One region of the Paenarthrobacter sp. 4246 genome, then DNA from elsewhere that is predicted to be linked to it. Evidence: predicted binding sites of a transcription regulator. Region 1 holds the regulator's gene; the other holds the start of a gene.
What was found. The regulator LexA, encoded in region 1, represses DNA repair genes until DNA is damaged. The targets are predictions, from matches to a motif close to TCGAACANNTGTTCGA.

Region 1 (7,958 bases):
CACCTCGCCAAAGGTGATGGCAACATCTTCGACAGTGTGGTGGGCGTCGATGTGGGTATCGCCGGTGGCCTTCACGGTCATGTCGATCAACGAGTGCTTGCACAGCGCCGTCAGCATGTGGTCGTAGAACGGAACCGAGGTGCTGATGTCCGAGACACCTGATCCGTCCAGGTTGATCTCCACCAGGACGGAGGATTCGCTGGTGGTGCGCTCCATGCGCGCGGTGCGGGCAGCGGACGGCGTGGCGCCGGTTTCGCTCATTGGGACGTCCTTATACACGAAGAGTGGGTTGGGTCTATGGACAAGTTTAGGCGGGCTGTGACGCCTGGCCGTCCAACAGCGCTTCCAGCGCCTCGAGGAAGGCCGTGGTTTCCGGTTCGGTGCCAGCAGTGACCCTGAGGTGGCCGGGAATCCCGACATCGCGGATCAGCACGCCGGCGTCAAGCAGGCCCTGCCAGATCGCATGAGGATCCTTGAGTCCGCCGAAGAAGACATAGTTGGAGTCCGACTCGGCAGGCTTCAGGCCCATGCGCAGGAGCTCGGTCACAATACGGTCGCGCTGGACCTTGATGTCCTCGACGTCCGCCATCAGGGCTTCCCTGTGGTTGAGCGCAGCCAGGGCGGTTGCCTGGGTAACAGCCGACAGGTGGTAAGGAAGGCGGACCAGCCGAATGGCATCCGTGACCTCGGGAGCTGCAGCCATGTAGCCAAGCCGGGCACCGGCAAGGGCAAATGCCTTGCTCATGGTGCGGGACACGATCAGACGCTCGCGTCCCGGCAACAAGGTCAGGGCGCTCGGGGTATTGTCGTGCGCGAACTCGTGATATGCCTCGTCCACGATCACTATTGCCTGACTGGCTTCGCCTGCCTCATATACGGCCTCAACGACATCCAACCCCAGACCTGTTCCCGTGGGATTGTTTGGCGAACACAGGAACACGATGTTGGCACCGGTCTCCCGGACCTGCGCAGCAGCGGAGGCAGCATCCAGGCCGTAGTCGTCAGCCCTGACTCCGCGGACGTATTCGGTATCCGTGCCGCTGGCAAGCAATGGGTACATTGAGTACGTGGGCGGGAATCCCAGTGCCTTCCGGCCAGGTCCGCCAAATGCTTGGAGGATCTGCTGCAGAACCTCATTGGATCCATTGGCTGCCCAGATGTTGTCCGGGGAAAGATTGTGGCCAAGATACTCGGCCAGCGACTGGCGAAGTTCCGTGAACTCCCGGTCCGGGTAGCGGTTGAGCCCTGTGGCCGCAGCAGCAACAGCCTCCGTGATGGCCGCCTGCACATCAGCCGGGACGCCATGGGTGTTTTCGTTGACATTGAGCAAAATGGGGACATCAAGCTGCGGAGCGCCATAAGGGCTCAGTCCACGCAGGTTGGTCCGGAGGGGTAGTCGGTCAAGTCGCTCAAGCTGGTCACTCACCACCACAGTTTAAGGGGCTGCCGGGACTGCCGACTAACTGTGACGCCGGAGGGCCGCCTCATGCGGAACGGAACCCGCTAGTTTGCGGGTACGAACAGCTGCTGACCGGGCTGGATCCGGCCGCCACGGAGGTCGTTGAGCTGGATGATCTCCGAAATGACATCGCGGGGATCCCGCTCGGGAGCAGCGGCGCCGGCGATACCCCACAGCGACTGTCCCGGCTGGACTGTAACGGTGACGGCGACAGGCGGCTGGAGTTGCGCCTGCGAGTCAGAGGCCTTGGCCGGTGACGTGATGAAGCCAGCCAGACTCAGCAGCGCAGCCACCAGCAGCATTGCCGGGATGCCGAAGAAGACCATCCGTCCCCGTCGGGTCAGGCGCAGACGCGCAGGCGCCTGGGTGGTGCGGAAATCAGCGAACGTAGTGATTGCGGACATGAGCTGAGCCCTTCTGAGCTATTGCCGTGCGCCGGATCCCGGTACATGGCTGCCAATTCTGTGCGTTCCCCTGCCCAACTCCGTCAGTTCGAACACTCCGTTCGAACATCCGGCGTCAGCATCAGGTTTATAGAACACATATTCGAACCTTGCTATGACATTTTTAGCACTTATCAACGAACGGTGTCGAGACTCGCTAGAACAAATGTTTGATAAACGCCTGTGGCTGCCCTACGTTTGAGTGAAGAAACAGCACTGTTTCAGTGGAACAGGAGGGTCTGACATTTTTTGCAGACCCGACGACCCCGGGCACACTTCGGGCGGAATGGAAAGGCATTGGCGAACATGGCAGCGAAAGCCACCGGCGGCGGGGCACCCCTGCGGAGCCAGCAGCCTCAAAAAACTCCCAAGAGCCTGACTGTCCGTCAGAAGAAGATCCTGGAAACCATCCAGCGGTCCGTCAATGACAACGGTTATCCGCCCAGCATGCGTGAAATTGGTGACACCGTGGGCTTGGCAAGCCTGTCGAGCGTTACGCACCAGCTCTCCCAGCTGGAGAAGCTTGGGTATCTCCGCCGCGATCCCAAACGCCCCCGGGCCATGGAAGTCCTCATGCCTTTGACCCTCGATGGCGGACCCATTCCGGGAGTGGAAGCACCCACTGCTCTCCGCAGCACGGGTGGCTTTGCCGTGACCGAGCTTGCCAGCGCCAGCGATACTGCCATGGTTCCGCTGGTCGGTCGTATCGCTGCCGGTGGGCCCATCCTTGCTGACCAGACAGTGGAGGACGTGCTTGCCCTGCCCCGGCAACTCGTAGGGCACGGCGAACTCTTCATGCTGAAGGTAGCCGGCGACTCGATGATCGATGCCGCGATCTGCGACGGCGACTGGGTAGTTGTCCGCAGGCAGAACGATGCCATCAACGGAGACATCGTTGCCGCCCTGCTGGACGACGAAGCAACGGTCAAAACTTTCCGCCAGCGCGATGGGCACACGTGGCTTCTTCCGCAGAACACCCAGTACGAACCCATCCTTGGCGACCAGGCCACCATCATGGGCAAGGTCGTGTCGGTCCTGCGTTCCCTCTAGGAGGCTTTGGCTGGCCCCAGGCGCTCCAGCACGCCCCGCACCACGGTTCTATCCGTCGTCGCCCAGAACGGCGGCAGGGCTGCCCTGAGGAAGCCCCCGTACCGCTCTGTTGAGAGCCTGGAGTCAAGGACCGCCACAACCCCTTTGTCTCCCGTGGAACGGATGAGCCGGCCAGCCCCTTGGGCCAGACGGATGGCAGCGTGCGTTGCTGACACGGCCATGAATCCGTTCCCACCCGACTGTGCCACGGCACGCGATCGGGCCGTCATCAACGGGTCATCCGGACGCGGGAACGGGATTCGGTCTATAACCACAAGGCGGCACGAACCACCGGGCACATCCACACCCTGCCACAGCGACATCGTGCCGAAGAGGCAGGTATCGGGCTCGTCAGCGAACTGCTTCACCAGTGCTGCCATGGTGGATTCACCCTGACAGAGAATACTGACGTCGAGACGGAGTCTCATGGCATCGGCGGCCTCCTCAGCCGCCCGCCGCGACGAGAAAAGACACAGCGCTCCCCCACCGGAGGCGCGGATGAGGTCTTCCAACTCATCCAGGGCCTCAGGCGAAGTTCCGCGGCCGGGCTTGGGCAAGTGCTTGGCCACGTAGAGCACACCCTGCTTGGGGTAATCGAAGGGCGAGCCGACATCAATCCCGGTCCAGCTTGGTGCTCCATCGCCAATCAGTCCAAGGCCGCCTGCAGCCGGTTCGAAAGCCGAGCCGATGGCCAGAGTAGCGGAAGTTAACACCACCGTGTGATCGGCAAAGAGACCTTCACGCAAGCGTCCCGCCACACTCAGGGGTGCAATGTTGATCAAGGCCGGAGCGGTCTCGTCTGGTTGAGAGTATCCCTGCTGGGGATCGAACGTGCTGTTGCGGGAAAACCACACCACTTCCCGGTTCTCCTTGGCCGCGAGCATCCGCTCGCAAAGCTCAAGAATGAGCATGAGCCGTGAGCGAGCAAGTTGCCTGCCGCCGTCGACCGCGTTGGAAGATTCCGTCTTCGAATCCGACAATGCTGCGCGTGTGGCTTCCCTCAGTTGGTCCAAACAGTCGAGCTGTTCGTCATTGAGCCCGTTGGGCAAAAGACCGTTGGGCACGCCCGCTATGGCCATATCCAAGCGATCGGCCGCCGCATTGAGGGCATCCACGGTGATGGCGGTGTGCTTGCGTGCGCTCGACGCCGCCGCATGAACCATGGCCACGGACAACTGGCCTGACACCGCGCCCGTCACCCGGTCCTGCAGTTCGTGGGCCTCATCGACTACCACGACGTCGTATTCGGGCAGCACAGCCAGCCCTTCGAAGGCACTGACGGCCAGCATGGCGTGGTTGGTGACCACGACGTCGGCCTCGCCTGCGCGGGACCGGGCCAACTCACTGAAGCACTCCTCGGCGAGGGGACATTTCTGCGCGCCGAGGCACTCCATGGACGTCACGGACACTTGCCGCCAAGCGCGGTCCGTGACGCCGGGCATGAGTTCGTCACGGTCGCCGGTAGTGGTCTTTTCGGCCCATTCGCGAAGCCGGACCACTTCCTTGCCCAGCTGTGATTGCGGTCCCCCCATGGACGCAGCAAAGTGCGGGACACTGGTGTCCTCGCCCAGGGAAAACAGCTGTCCCTCGGACGGTTCCTCACTGGGGAACCCGCCTTCGAGTTTTTGCCGGCAGACGTAGTTCGCCCTGCCCTTGACGAGCGCCACGTTGACGGGGCGTTCAAGGGCTGGGTTGATGGTCTCCAACAGCCGGGGAAGGTCCCGGCCAACAATCTGCGTTTGGAGTGCCAAGGTGGCGGTGGACACCAAAGTCGGTTTGTCGCTGTCCATCGAATGCGCGATCAACGGAATCAGGTACGCCAAGGACTTACCTGTTCCCGTTCCCGCCTGGACCAGCAGGTGCTCTCCGGTCTCGATAGCCCTGGTGACATACTTGGCCATCTCGTGCTGGCCGGCACGGCTTTGACCGCCCATGCCGGCAACAGCCCGGTCCAACAACTCGAGGGTGGTCTTCTCCCCCAACGACTCGACGGCGTCTGCCGCCACCTTCTCAACCATTGGTGACGAACGGCTCCAGTTCGGCTGCCAGTCCTTCGCGGACCATGACAACAACGCGGGTCCCGTTTTCCTCGTGCTCAAGGGTGAGGATTTCCGAGTCGGAGCTGTGCAGTTTACTGATCATTTCGCCACGGTCGTAAGGAATGAGCAGCTCCAGGCGTACGCCCGGCCGGGGAATGGACTGGCTGATGTCTTCCAACAACTCAGCAATGCCCTGGCCCGTGCGCGTGGAGACCACCGCGTGGCGGGGTTCCTTCTGCTTGAGGCGTTCCACCACGAAGGGGTCCGCGACATCAACCTTGTTCAGGACGATGATCTCGGGCACCTTGCGGGCATCCACCTCCGTGAAGACAGCCCGGACAGCAGCAATCTGGCCTTCGGGATCAGGATGCGAGGCGTCCACTACGTGCAGGATCAGGTCTGCGTCCGCCACTTCTTCCAAGGTGGAGCGGAAGGCTTCAATCAGCTGGGTCGGCAACGAACGGACAAACCCCACAGTGTCCGCCAAGGTGTAGCCGATGCCATCCGGCGTTTGGGCTTTACGGACGGTGGGATCCAAGGTGGCGAACAGGGCGTTCTCCACCAGCACACCAGCGTCAGTGAGGCGGTTCAGGAGCGAGGACTTGCCGGCGTTCGTGTATCCGGCGATTGCGACGGAAGGAACGGCATTACGACGGCGGTTGGCGCGCTTGGTCTCGCGCGCCGGCTTCATCGCGGCGATCTCACGGCGAAGCTTGGCCATGCGGGTGCGGATGCGACGACGGTCCAGTTCGATCTTGGTTTCACCAGGACCACGCGAACCCATGCCGGCACCAGCCCCACCCACCTGGCCACCGGCCTGGCGGGACATGGAGTCACCCCAACCACGGAGGCGCGGGAGCAGGTACTCGAGCTGGGCAAGTTCAACCTGGGCTTTGCCTTCACGGCTCTTGGCGTGCTGGGCGAAGATGTCCAGGATCAGCGTGGTGCGGTCCACTACCTTGACCTTGACAATGTCCTCAAGGCCACGGCGTTGGGAAGGAGCCAGCTCGGTGTCCACCACTACGGTGTCCGCACCGGTCGCGGCAACGATGTCCTTGAGCTCCTGGGCCTTGCCCGACCCCAGGAAGGTCCCTGGGTCCGGCTTCGTTCGCCGCTGCACCAAACCGTCAAGTACTTCCGAACCGGCAGTCTCTGCCAAGGCAGCGAGTTCGCGGAGCGAATTTTCTGCGTCGGCCAGTGTCCCTTCGGTCCAGAGTCCGGCCAGGACAACGCGCTCAAGGCGCAGCTGCCGGTATTCGACCTCGGTGACGTCTTCGAGTTCCGTGGACAAGCCAGCCGTACGGCGCAGTGCACGGCGCTCGGCCAGGTCTTCCTGGTCACCGTCGTAGATGCTGTGTTCCTGGTCAAGCGTGGAAATGGCCTGCGCCTTGCCGAACACACCACCGGCATCGTCGTTATCGGATGCCTGCGCAGGTACATCCTTGGAAAGAATCCGGTCGATTACGGCCTGGATTTGTTCAGGACTCATGTCCTGGGCGTCGGAATCGGATCCGGAGTGCTTCTGGGTGGTCATGGTCTCCTTAGACTGTTCGGCTATTCCAGAATAGTGCTGTTTGCTGTTCGATGGGGCGGTATTCGCGCTGGGCTGACGGGCATGGGCCAAAGAGGGCCTCCTGTGCTGAACGGCCGCCCGTGGAATGGACGGCGGTTGCTGTGATCTGGCGTGGTGGGATCCGCGCGGAGGTTCCTGGCCATCTGGAGATTGCACTGCCGGCTTATCTGGAGCCGCACAAGATGCTGGCGGTTCAGTGGGCTGGGCTGGATGGTGTGATCTTCAAGACATCCGTGATCGGAAACGCGGGTCAACGGAAATGCCGGTGGGACCTGCCTGGCGGAAAGATCGGGGCTTGGCAGAACTGCCAAGGACCGGGCTGCATCGCGGGGCGGTGCCGTGTGACGCCTGAGTACTCAGGCGGGCTGCGGCGTTATTACTCGAAGATCAAGAACATGCGTTTCACACTATCATCCAATGTCAAGCCGCCCCTGGGGACAGGCAGTTTCCCATGGCGCCGATAGCCAACTAATCTGGCAAATTATGGAGTCTGCACACTATTTCACCGCCCAACCGGCCGGACCGTTCACCCGAAAGCCACTCACGGTGGAACTCGCTGGAGCCACACGCCACTTGCAGACCTCCTCCGGCATCTTCAGCCCCGACGGAGTGGACAAGGGCACTGCCATACTCTTCTCCGAAGTTCCGCCGCCTTCACCGCAGGGAAACTTGTTGGACATCGGCTGCGGCTGGGGTCCCATTGCTTTGACGTTGGGGCTGATGGCGCCCCACGCCAAGGTGCACGCTGTGGACGTCAACGAGCGCTGCGTCACGCTGACCAATGAGAACGCGGCTGCCTTGGGCCTGGACAACGTGACGGCGAGCCTGCCACACGAGGTAGACCCCGCCGTCGAGTTCGACACCATCTGGTCCAACCCGCCCATCCGCATCGGCAAGGACGAGCTGCACAGCCTGCTGCTTACGTGGTTGCCACGGCTGGCCCCGGGAGGAAACGCTTGGCTGGTGGTTCAAAAGAACCTTGGTTCCGACTCCCTCCAGCGGTGGCTCGCCGGCGAGCTGGACAAGAGCTACTCCGTGGGCCGGGAGAGCACGTCCAAGTCCTTCAGGATCATTCGGGTCAGGAAAGCGTCCCAGTAGCCACGATCACGGCCGGGCCGCTGAGCTCTACATGCTCACGGCCGCCTGCACCGGGGAAGAACTTAACACCCACGACGCCGCCCGGCACGTTGACGTGCCAGTCGTTCGGCGCTGTGTTGCCGGCCCAATGACGAATGGCGACGGCGGCAGCGCAGGCTCCTGTGCCGCATGATTGGGTCTCCCCTACGCCGCGCTCATGGACGCGCATGGTGATGGTGCCGACGCCGTCTTCAACCAACGGTTCGGCCGGAACAACG
Region 2 (7,958 bases), on a different contig from region 1:
GAGCACCCCGGAAGGTGTACCGGGCGACGGTCAACTTCCGGAGCGCCCGTTCCTGGTGGCGATAGTGGACGACGGCGACGCAGGGTGGCTGCCGCTGGTGGAACGCTGCCGCGATGCGGGGATACCTGTCGCGTTTGAGCCGGCACCGGGCGCCGCCGGCCACGTGACCTTGGTGGGCGGAGGTCCAGGAGCCTTGGACCTGCTCACGGTTGGCGCCGTGGACGCCCTGCGTGATGCCGATGTGGTGTTCTACGACCGTCTGGCCCCGTACCAGGAGCTGGCCGACCTGACCTCGGCCGAACTGGTGGATGTTGGCAAGCAGCCGGGCCTGCACAAGGTGACCCAGCGTGACATCGAGAAGCTCATGGTGGAAGCTGCGCTGCTGGGCAAGAACGTGGTCCGGCTCAAGGGCGGCGATCCGTATGTATTTGGCCGAGGCGGCGAGGAAGTGGCCGCCTGTGTTGCGGCCGGCGTACCGGTGCGGGTGATATCCGGTGTCACCAGCGCCATCTCCGTTCCCGCCGCGGCCGGGATCCCGGTCACGCACCGCGAAGTCAGCCACATGTTCACCGTAGTGTCCGGCCATGCCCCCTTGACCGAGAAGGAACACACCCACCTTGCCGGACTTGGCGGCACGATTGTGGTCCTCATGGGCATTGGTACCCTTCCCCAGCTTGCAGCAGGGCTGCGCCGGGCAGGCATGGACGCGGACATGCCCATGGCTGTGGTGGAACGTGGCTACCGCCCGGGGCAGCGCACCACCATCGCTGATCTGGGTACGATCGAAACAGCTGCCACAGGCTGCAGCAACCCGGCCGTGCTGGTCATCGGCGAGGTGGTCCGGGTGGCTGAAGCCAACCGCAACCATGCAGAAGCATCCGCTGAACTGAGCCGCCTGGCGGCTTCGCTCCTTGAAGCCTGAAGGTAAAAACACATGACTGTTGCACGCGCCATCGAAGTCCACGACGCTACTGCCGCTCCGGAGGTTTCCGAAGCCGTCGACGCCCCGCTGGACGGATTCCGAATCGGCGTCACCTCGCACCGCCGCTCCCGTGACCTCATTGAGGCACTGGAGCGTCGCGGTGCCAGCGTGTTGCACGCCCCCGCCCTGAAGATCGCCCCTGTGCAGGAAGACATGGTCCTCATCGAGGACACGCGCACCATCATTGCTGCAAAGCCGGATATTTGCATCGCCACCACCGCCTACGGCATGCGCCGCTGGTGCGAGGCCGCCGACTCCTTCGGCATCGGTGAGCAACTCCTGGAAACCCTGTCCGCCTGCCGCATGTTCGTCCGTGGCCCCAAGGCCCGCGGTGCCGTGCGCGCTGCCGGACTTGCCGACGTCGGAATCAGCAGCGACGAAACCACCGCCACGCTGGTGGACATGCTGCTTGCAGAAGGCGTGCGCGGCAAAACCGTGGCCGTGCAACTTCATGGATACACCGATGTCCGCCAGCTGGAACGGCTCCGCATGTCCGGCGCCACGGTCCTGACGGTGACCCCGTACCGCTGGGTGAAGCCCGATGGTGAAGACAAGCTGCCGCGCCTGATCGAGGCAGTGGTGGGCGGCAACCTGGACGTACTGACGTTCACCAGCGCTCCAGCCGTAGACGCCATGTGGAGCACAGCCCACGAAATGGGCCTGTACCGCCAGCTCATCGAAGCCCTCAAGGGCCCCGTCACCGTTGCCGCTGTTGGGCCGGTCACCGCGCAACCGCTGGTCGACGCCGGGCTGACGCCACTGATCCCGGACCGTTACCGGATGGGCGCGCTGATCCGGTTGGTGACCGAACACTTGTCCCTCAACCATGTGCGGCGGTTGGAGACCAAGAGCGCCACGATCGAACTGCGCGGGCGCTGCCTGCGGATCAACGGTGAGGTGGTGGACCTGGCACCAGCTCCCCTGCTGCTCCTGCGGGCACTGCTCGGCGCGGGCGGAGCAGTACTGTCCCGGGAAGCGCTCTCGGACCTGCTGGACCTTCGCGGCTCTGTGCATGCGCTGGACATGACGGTCAGCCGTCTGCGTTCCTCGCTACCGGATGGCAAGCTCGTGGAGACCGTAGTGAAGCGCGGTTACCGGCTGCGGGCGTAGCCTCCCTGCGTCTACGAGGTGGTTAGCTCCCGCGTCAGGCCGCCTTCACCAAGGGAAGTTCATCCCAGTTGGTGGTGTACCGGGGGCTGAGCATGTCGCGTTTCATGGACCAATCCGGTCCTCCCTTGATTCCAGCGTGCCCCAAACCGATGGAGCCGCGGCCGTACCGCTTGCTGACTTGCTCCAGCAGGGGGCCGATGCCACGCTCTTCGTGCCGGTTTTCGAAGATCTCCAGGGGCTTCTGGTTGCCGCTGGGGCGGAGGTCGGTAACCATGATCCCGGCTTTGGCGTATCTCACGCCTTCCTGCATCCTTGGAACCAACGCATGCGCTGCCTTGGTCAGCAGCACCGGATCCGAAGTGGGCATGGGCAGTTTGACGTTAACGGTGGGAAACGACTTGTCGTTGGGGTTGTAGACCGATGTGGCAGCAAAGGCCGTCAACAGCTTTGCTTGGAGGTCATGTTTGGCCAGCCTGGCACTGGCCATCTGTCCGTAGATGCTGAGCACCTGCCGCAGCTGCGCCGCCGTCGTAATCGGCGTGGAAAAGGAGCGGGAGAAGATCAACTGGTCCCTCCCGATCCTTTCCTCCTCCATCGGGATGCACGGGGTTCCCTGCAATTCCAGCACCGTGCGCATCATGACGATGGAGAACTTGTCCCGCAAGGCCACGGGGTCAGCCCGGACCAGGTCCAGGATGGAGAAGATTCCCATGGCATTCAGGCGTTTGGTCAGCCTGGTGGCAACACCCCAGATCTCCATCACGGAGAGTCGTGCCATGAGAGCTTCGCGTTGGGCTTCGGGGATCGAATCCCAGCGGCACACGCCGTTGAAGACCGGATTGTGCTTGGCCCATTTGTTGGCCAGCTTGGCGAGGGTCTTGGTCCTGGCGATGCCAACGCAGACCGGAACCCCCACGTGCCGTTGGCACGCCGCTTTGATGGTGCGTCCCAGCTCCAGCAGGTCTTCCGGTTGACCTTTCACTCCGAGAAACGCCTCATCAATGGAGTAGACCTCCTGCCACGCCGAGTAGCGGGCCAGGAGTTCCATGACACGGGAGCTGATGTCCCCATAGAGTTCGTAGTTGCTGGAGAGGGCAATGAGTCCCCATTCCTTGGCCCGTGGAGCAAGTTTGAACCATGGCTCCCCCAGGCCGATCCCCAGTTTCTTGGCTTCCGGAGACCTGGTGACTGCACAGCCGTCGTTGTTGGACAGCACGATCAGCGGCTTGCCCTCCAGCGAGGGGTTGAACGCACGCTCCGCCGACGCATAGAAGCAGTTGATATCCACGTGCGCGATCTCCTGCATCTGATGCATGAGCGCTGGCTTGGACATCGTCCTCCTCCGTTCGGCCCTAGCACGCACGCCGCTGTTCCGGAGCAGGACACGCCGCACATTCGAACATATATTCGAATAGCTCTACTGTACCGCCCCGCACCGACAAGAAGGCTTCGGCCGGACCATCGACAAGAATGCCGCCGGTTCGGTGAGCGGTATCAATCAGATAGTTACACTGCGGGTGAGCGGCGTTCGAGCAGGAGCGTGTCCCGCCATTGGCCGGCGGCGGGACCGTAGGTCATGCGGGCGATGCGGCTCCTGTGTCCGACGACCCGGAAACCGGCCGATTCGTGGATCCGGAGGCTGGACTGATTCTCCGGGAAGACACTGGATTGGATGGTCCACACCCCGTCGCGCTCGGTGGATTCGATGAGTGCCTGCAAAATGGCTTTGCCTAGACCGAGCCCGCGGGCTTCAGGCGCAACATAGATGGAGTGTTCGACCACACCCGCGTAGGCAGGCCGGGACGAGACGGCGGAGACGGCGGCCCATCCCAGAACGCCCCGCCCGGACGCTTCGGCGACGAGCCGGTGCGCCTTCAACCTGGAGGCGTTGAAGGATTCCCAAGCGGGAGCGCTCTCCTCAAAGGTGGCATGCCCCGTCTCGATACCCTGTTGGAAGATGCGCTGCACAGCAGGCCAGTCGCCTTGATGCATGGACCGGACATCAAAATCACGGTTCATAGGGCCGCGAGGACTCCGGCGACGTCATCCAAGGCTCCGGGGACCAGCGAGTAATAAGCCCAGGTGCCGCGCTTTTCACGGTGCAACAGACCGGCCTCGACCAGGATCTTCAAATGGTGGGAGACGGTGGGTTGGCCCAGCTCCAGCGGTTCGGTGAGGTCGCAGACGCAGGACTCACCGCCGTCGGCGGCCTTGACGATGGAGAGCAGGCGCAGCCGGTTGGGATCCGCCAGCGCTTTGAACACGATGGCCCGGCGCTGTGCCTCCTCAGCGCCAAGGGCAGGGGTAGCTGGCGGGCAGCAGATGGTCTGCGTGTCCGGCTCAAGCAAGGGCAGCGAGGTCATCTACCTATTATGCCGCAACATTGACATTCATCAATGTTTAGGCCGACGGGACTACTGCTTGGCCGCTTCGACGGAGTGAGGGATGACAACGTCGGCGGCGGCCCGGCCGGCATGCGGGAAGAGCAGGAGCAGGATTCCAACACCAACAGCAGCGCCGACGACCTGGACGGCGAGGAATGGCGGGACGGAACCCGGCGCAATGCCAGCGAAGGTGTCGCTGAAGATGCGGCCGATGGTCACGGCCGGGTTCGCGAACGACGTCGAGGACGTAAACCAGTACGCAGCGCCGATGTAGGCACCTACAGCCGGGGCGGCCAAAGCGCCGCGTTTGGTGGCCGCAAGGGAGAAGATCAGCAGGACCAGACCGGCAGTCGCGACCACCTCGGCCAGCAGATGACCCACCATTGCCCGCTCCTTGGTCGAGATGGACGTACCCACTTCAAACATCGCGTTCGCCAAGACACTGCCACCGATGGCACCGGCAATCTGGGCCAGGACGTAGAGGCCGAGGTCCGGCAAGGACAAGCCGGATCCGCCGCGCCGTCCGAGGAACCAGTCCACCATGGAGACAACCGGGTTGAAGTGGGCGCCACTGACCGGCCCGAACACCAGGATCAACACCGTCAGGCCAAGCACCGTGGCCGTGCTGTTTTGCAGCAACTGCAGGCCTGCGTCATTGGGCGAGAGCTGGGCTGCGGCAATTCCGGAACCAACGACGATGGCAACGAGCAGGCCGGTGCCGAGGAATTCAGCGATGGCACGGCGCCACAGGGGCGGCTGGAGTGAAGTCATGCCAACAGCTTGACGCATGGAATTAACTCAGTCAAAATTGAATCAATGAATATTGAAGCAGTCGACACATTCCAGGCCCGGGTAGCCAGGCACGCAGCCCTTGCCGATCCGGCACGCCTGCGCATCATGGACCTGCTGACCCTGGGTGACTTCTCGCCATCGGAACTGCAGGCCGAACTGGGCATGCCCGCCAACCTGCTCTCCCACCACCTCCGCACTCTGGAGGAAGCCGGCCTGGCAACCCGCCATCGCTCCGAAGCCGACAAGCGCCGCAGCTACCTCCGCCTCGCCACCGGTGCCCTCAGTGGGCTGGTGCCCGGGGCGGCACATACAGCAAGCCGTGTCCTGTTCGTCTGTACGCGCAACAGTGCCCGCTCCCAGCTGGCCACCGCCCTCTGGCGGCAGGTCAGCGACATCCCCGCAGCCTCGGCCGGAACGCGCCCCGCAAACCGCATCGCCCGCGGAGCCATCGAGACCGCCCGGCGTCATGGGCTGGACCTGCCCGACATCGCACCGCGCACCCTGGAAGAGGTTGCAGAGGAGGCCGACCTGGTAGTGACCGTCTGCGACAACGCGCACGAAGAACTGACCAGGCTGGGCGGAATCCATTGGTCCGTGCCGGATCCCCTCCGCCTGGACACTACGGCCGCCTTTGACCGTGCCTTCGATGACATCACCCGCCGGATCAACGACCTCGCGCCACGCATCACCGCCGCCTAGTCACCTTGGCGCCCGCCGCAATATTGACATTCATCAATCTACCGCCCGATACTCTACATATCGATCATCATCAATGTTCGTCACGGAGAGCTTTCGGCTTGGGCGCACCGCTTCGTACCCGCCACCCGATCACACAACGCGATTTCAGGAGAGAAACCCGTGAGCACCGAAACCACCAACAAGCCCTCCGTCCTGTTCGTCTGCGTCCACAACGCCGGACGTTCCCAAATGGCCGCAGCGTTCCTGACAACCCTTGGCAAGGGTGAGATCGAAGTCCGCTCCGCAGGCTCCCAGCCCGCCGACAAGGTCAACCCGGCCGCCGTCGAAGCCATGGCCGAACTGGGTATCGACATGTCCGCTGAAGTCCCCAAGGTCCTCACCACCGAGGCCGTCAAGGAATCCGACGTCGTCATCACCATGGGCTGCGGCGACGAATGCCCATACTTCCCCGGCAAGCGCTACGAAGACTGGGTCCTGGAAGACCCCGCCGGCCAAGGCGTGGACGCCGTCCGCCCGATCCGCGATGAAATCAAGACCCGCATCGAGGGCCTGATCGCCTCCCTCGTCCCGGCTGCCAAATAACCCACTTTTTCGAGCACCAGGAGAGTCTCCCGTGAGCACCGACGTCCAGACCGAGCAACTGATCATCATCGGCTCCGGCCCAGCCGGCTACACCGCGGCGATCTACGCCGCCCGCGCAGGCCTGAACCCGCTGGTCCTGGCCGGGTCGGTCACCGCCGGCGGTGCGCTGATGAACACCACCGAAGTGGAGAATTTCCCCGGCTTCCCCGGCGGCATCCAAGGCCCTGAGCTCATGGATGGGCTCCAGGAACAGGCGGAAAAGTTCGGCGCCCGGATAGTGTTCGACGACGTCACTGAAGTTGATCTGAGGGGTCACCTCAAGCGTGTGGTCACTGGAGGCGGCGAGACCCACGAGGCCCCGGCCGTCATCCTTGCCACCGGTTCCGCGTATAAGGAACTGGGCCTTCCGGAGGAGAAGAAACTCAGCGGCCACGGAGTGTCCTGGTGCGCCACCTGCGACGGGTTCTTCTTCCGCGAACAGGACATCATCGTGGTTGGTGGCGGCGACTCCGCCATGGAGGAAGCGACCTTCCTGACCCGCTTCGCCAGGACCGTCACCGTCGTAGTGCGCAAGGACGAACTCCGCGCCTCCCGGATCATGGCCCAGCGCGCCAAGGACAACCCCAAGATCAAGTTCGCCTGGAACTCGGCCATCACCACCATCCACGGCGACAGCAAAGTCACCGGCGTGACCCTCACGGACACCCGCACCGGTGAAACCCGTGAACAGGACGCCACCGGGATCTTCGTGGCCATCGGCCACCTGCCCCGCACCGAGCTGGTTGCCGGACAAGTCGACTTGGACGACGAGGGCTACATCAAGGTCGACTCACCCACCACGGTAACCAACCTCTCCGGCGTTTTCGCCTGCGGGGACGCCGTGGACCACCGCTACCGCCAAGCCATCACCGCAGCCGGAACCGGCTGCGCGGCCGCGCTGGATGCCGAACGGTTCCTTGCCGCCCTGGATGACGCCCACAGCATCGCCACCGCCCTGGTCGAAGAACCAACCCACGCCTAACCACTCGAAACGCCACGCCAACGGATGAAACAAGAGGACAGCATGGATTCAGTGACGAACTTTCCCATCGCAGTGATCGGCGCAGGCCCGGTAGGACTCGCCACCGCGGCCCACCTGCTCGAACGCGGACTCGAACCGGTCATCTTCGAAGCAGGCCCCTCCGCCGGCGCCGCCATCGAACAGTGGCGGCACATCCGCTTGTTCTCACCCTGGCGCTTCAACCTCGACGACGCCGCCGTCCGCCTGCTCGAACCCACCGGCTGGGAATCACCCCGTCCCACCGCACTGCCCTACGGCGGCGAACTCATCGACAACTACCTCACCCCGCTGGCGGGTACACCCCAGATCGCTTCCCGGCTCCAGACCGGCTCCCGCGTCATCGCCGTGA

Region 2: a site for LexA is predicted at 3,488-3,503, ahead of ABIE35_RS02915 (Y-family DNA polymerase). Genes of this name have one in related genera too.

The regions. Positions count from the first base shown of each region.
Region 1 is NZ_JBEPOP010000014.1:71,370-79,327, reverse strand. It holds gene hisB (imidazoleglycerol-phosphate dehydratase HisB) at 1-261, opposite strand, end outside; gene ABIE35_RS20715 (histidinol-phosphate transaminase) at 308-1,426, opposite strand; gene ABIE35_RS20710 (LysM peptidoglycan-binding domain-containing protein) at 1,504-1,863, opposite strand; gene lexA (transcriptional repressor LexA) at 2,209-2,952, shown strand; gene ABIE35_RS20700 (ATP-dependent DNA helicase) at 2,949-5,009, opposite strand; gene hflX (GTPase HflX) at 5,002-6,564, opposite strand; gene ABIE35_RS20690 (class I SAM-dependent methyltransferase) at 7,087-7,701, shown strand; gene dapF (diaminopimelate epimerase) at 7,682-7,958, opposite strand, start outside.
Region 2 is NZ_JBEPOP010000002.1:34,690-42,647, forward strand. It holds gene cobA (uroporphyrinogen-III C-methyltransferase) at 1-922, shown strand, start outside; gene ABIE35_RS02910 (uroporphyrinogen-III synthase) at 935-2,092, shown strand; gene ABIE35_RS02915 (Y-family DNA polymerase) at 2,127-3,425, opposite strand; gene ABIE35_RS02920 (GNAT family N-acetyltransferase) at 3,599-4,111, opposite strand; gene ABIE35_RS02925 (ArsR/SmtB family transcription factor) at 4,108-4,455, opposite strand; gene ABIE35_RS02930 (aquaporin) at 4,507-5,247, opposite strand; gene ABIE35_RS02935 (arsenate reductase/protein-tyrosine-phosphatase family protein) at 5,293-5,967, shown strand; gene ABIE35_RS02940 (arsenate reductase ArsC) at 6,127-6,549, shown strand; gene trxB (thioredoxin-disulfide reductase) at 6,581-7,570, shown strand; gene ABIE35_RS02950 (FAD-dependent oxidoreductase) at 7,613-7,958, shown strand, end outside.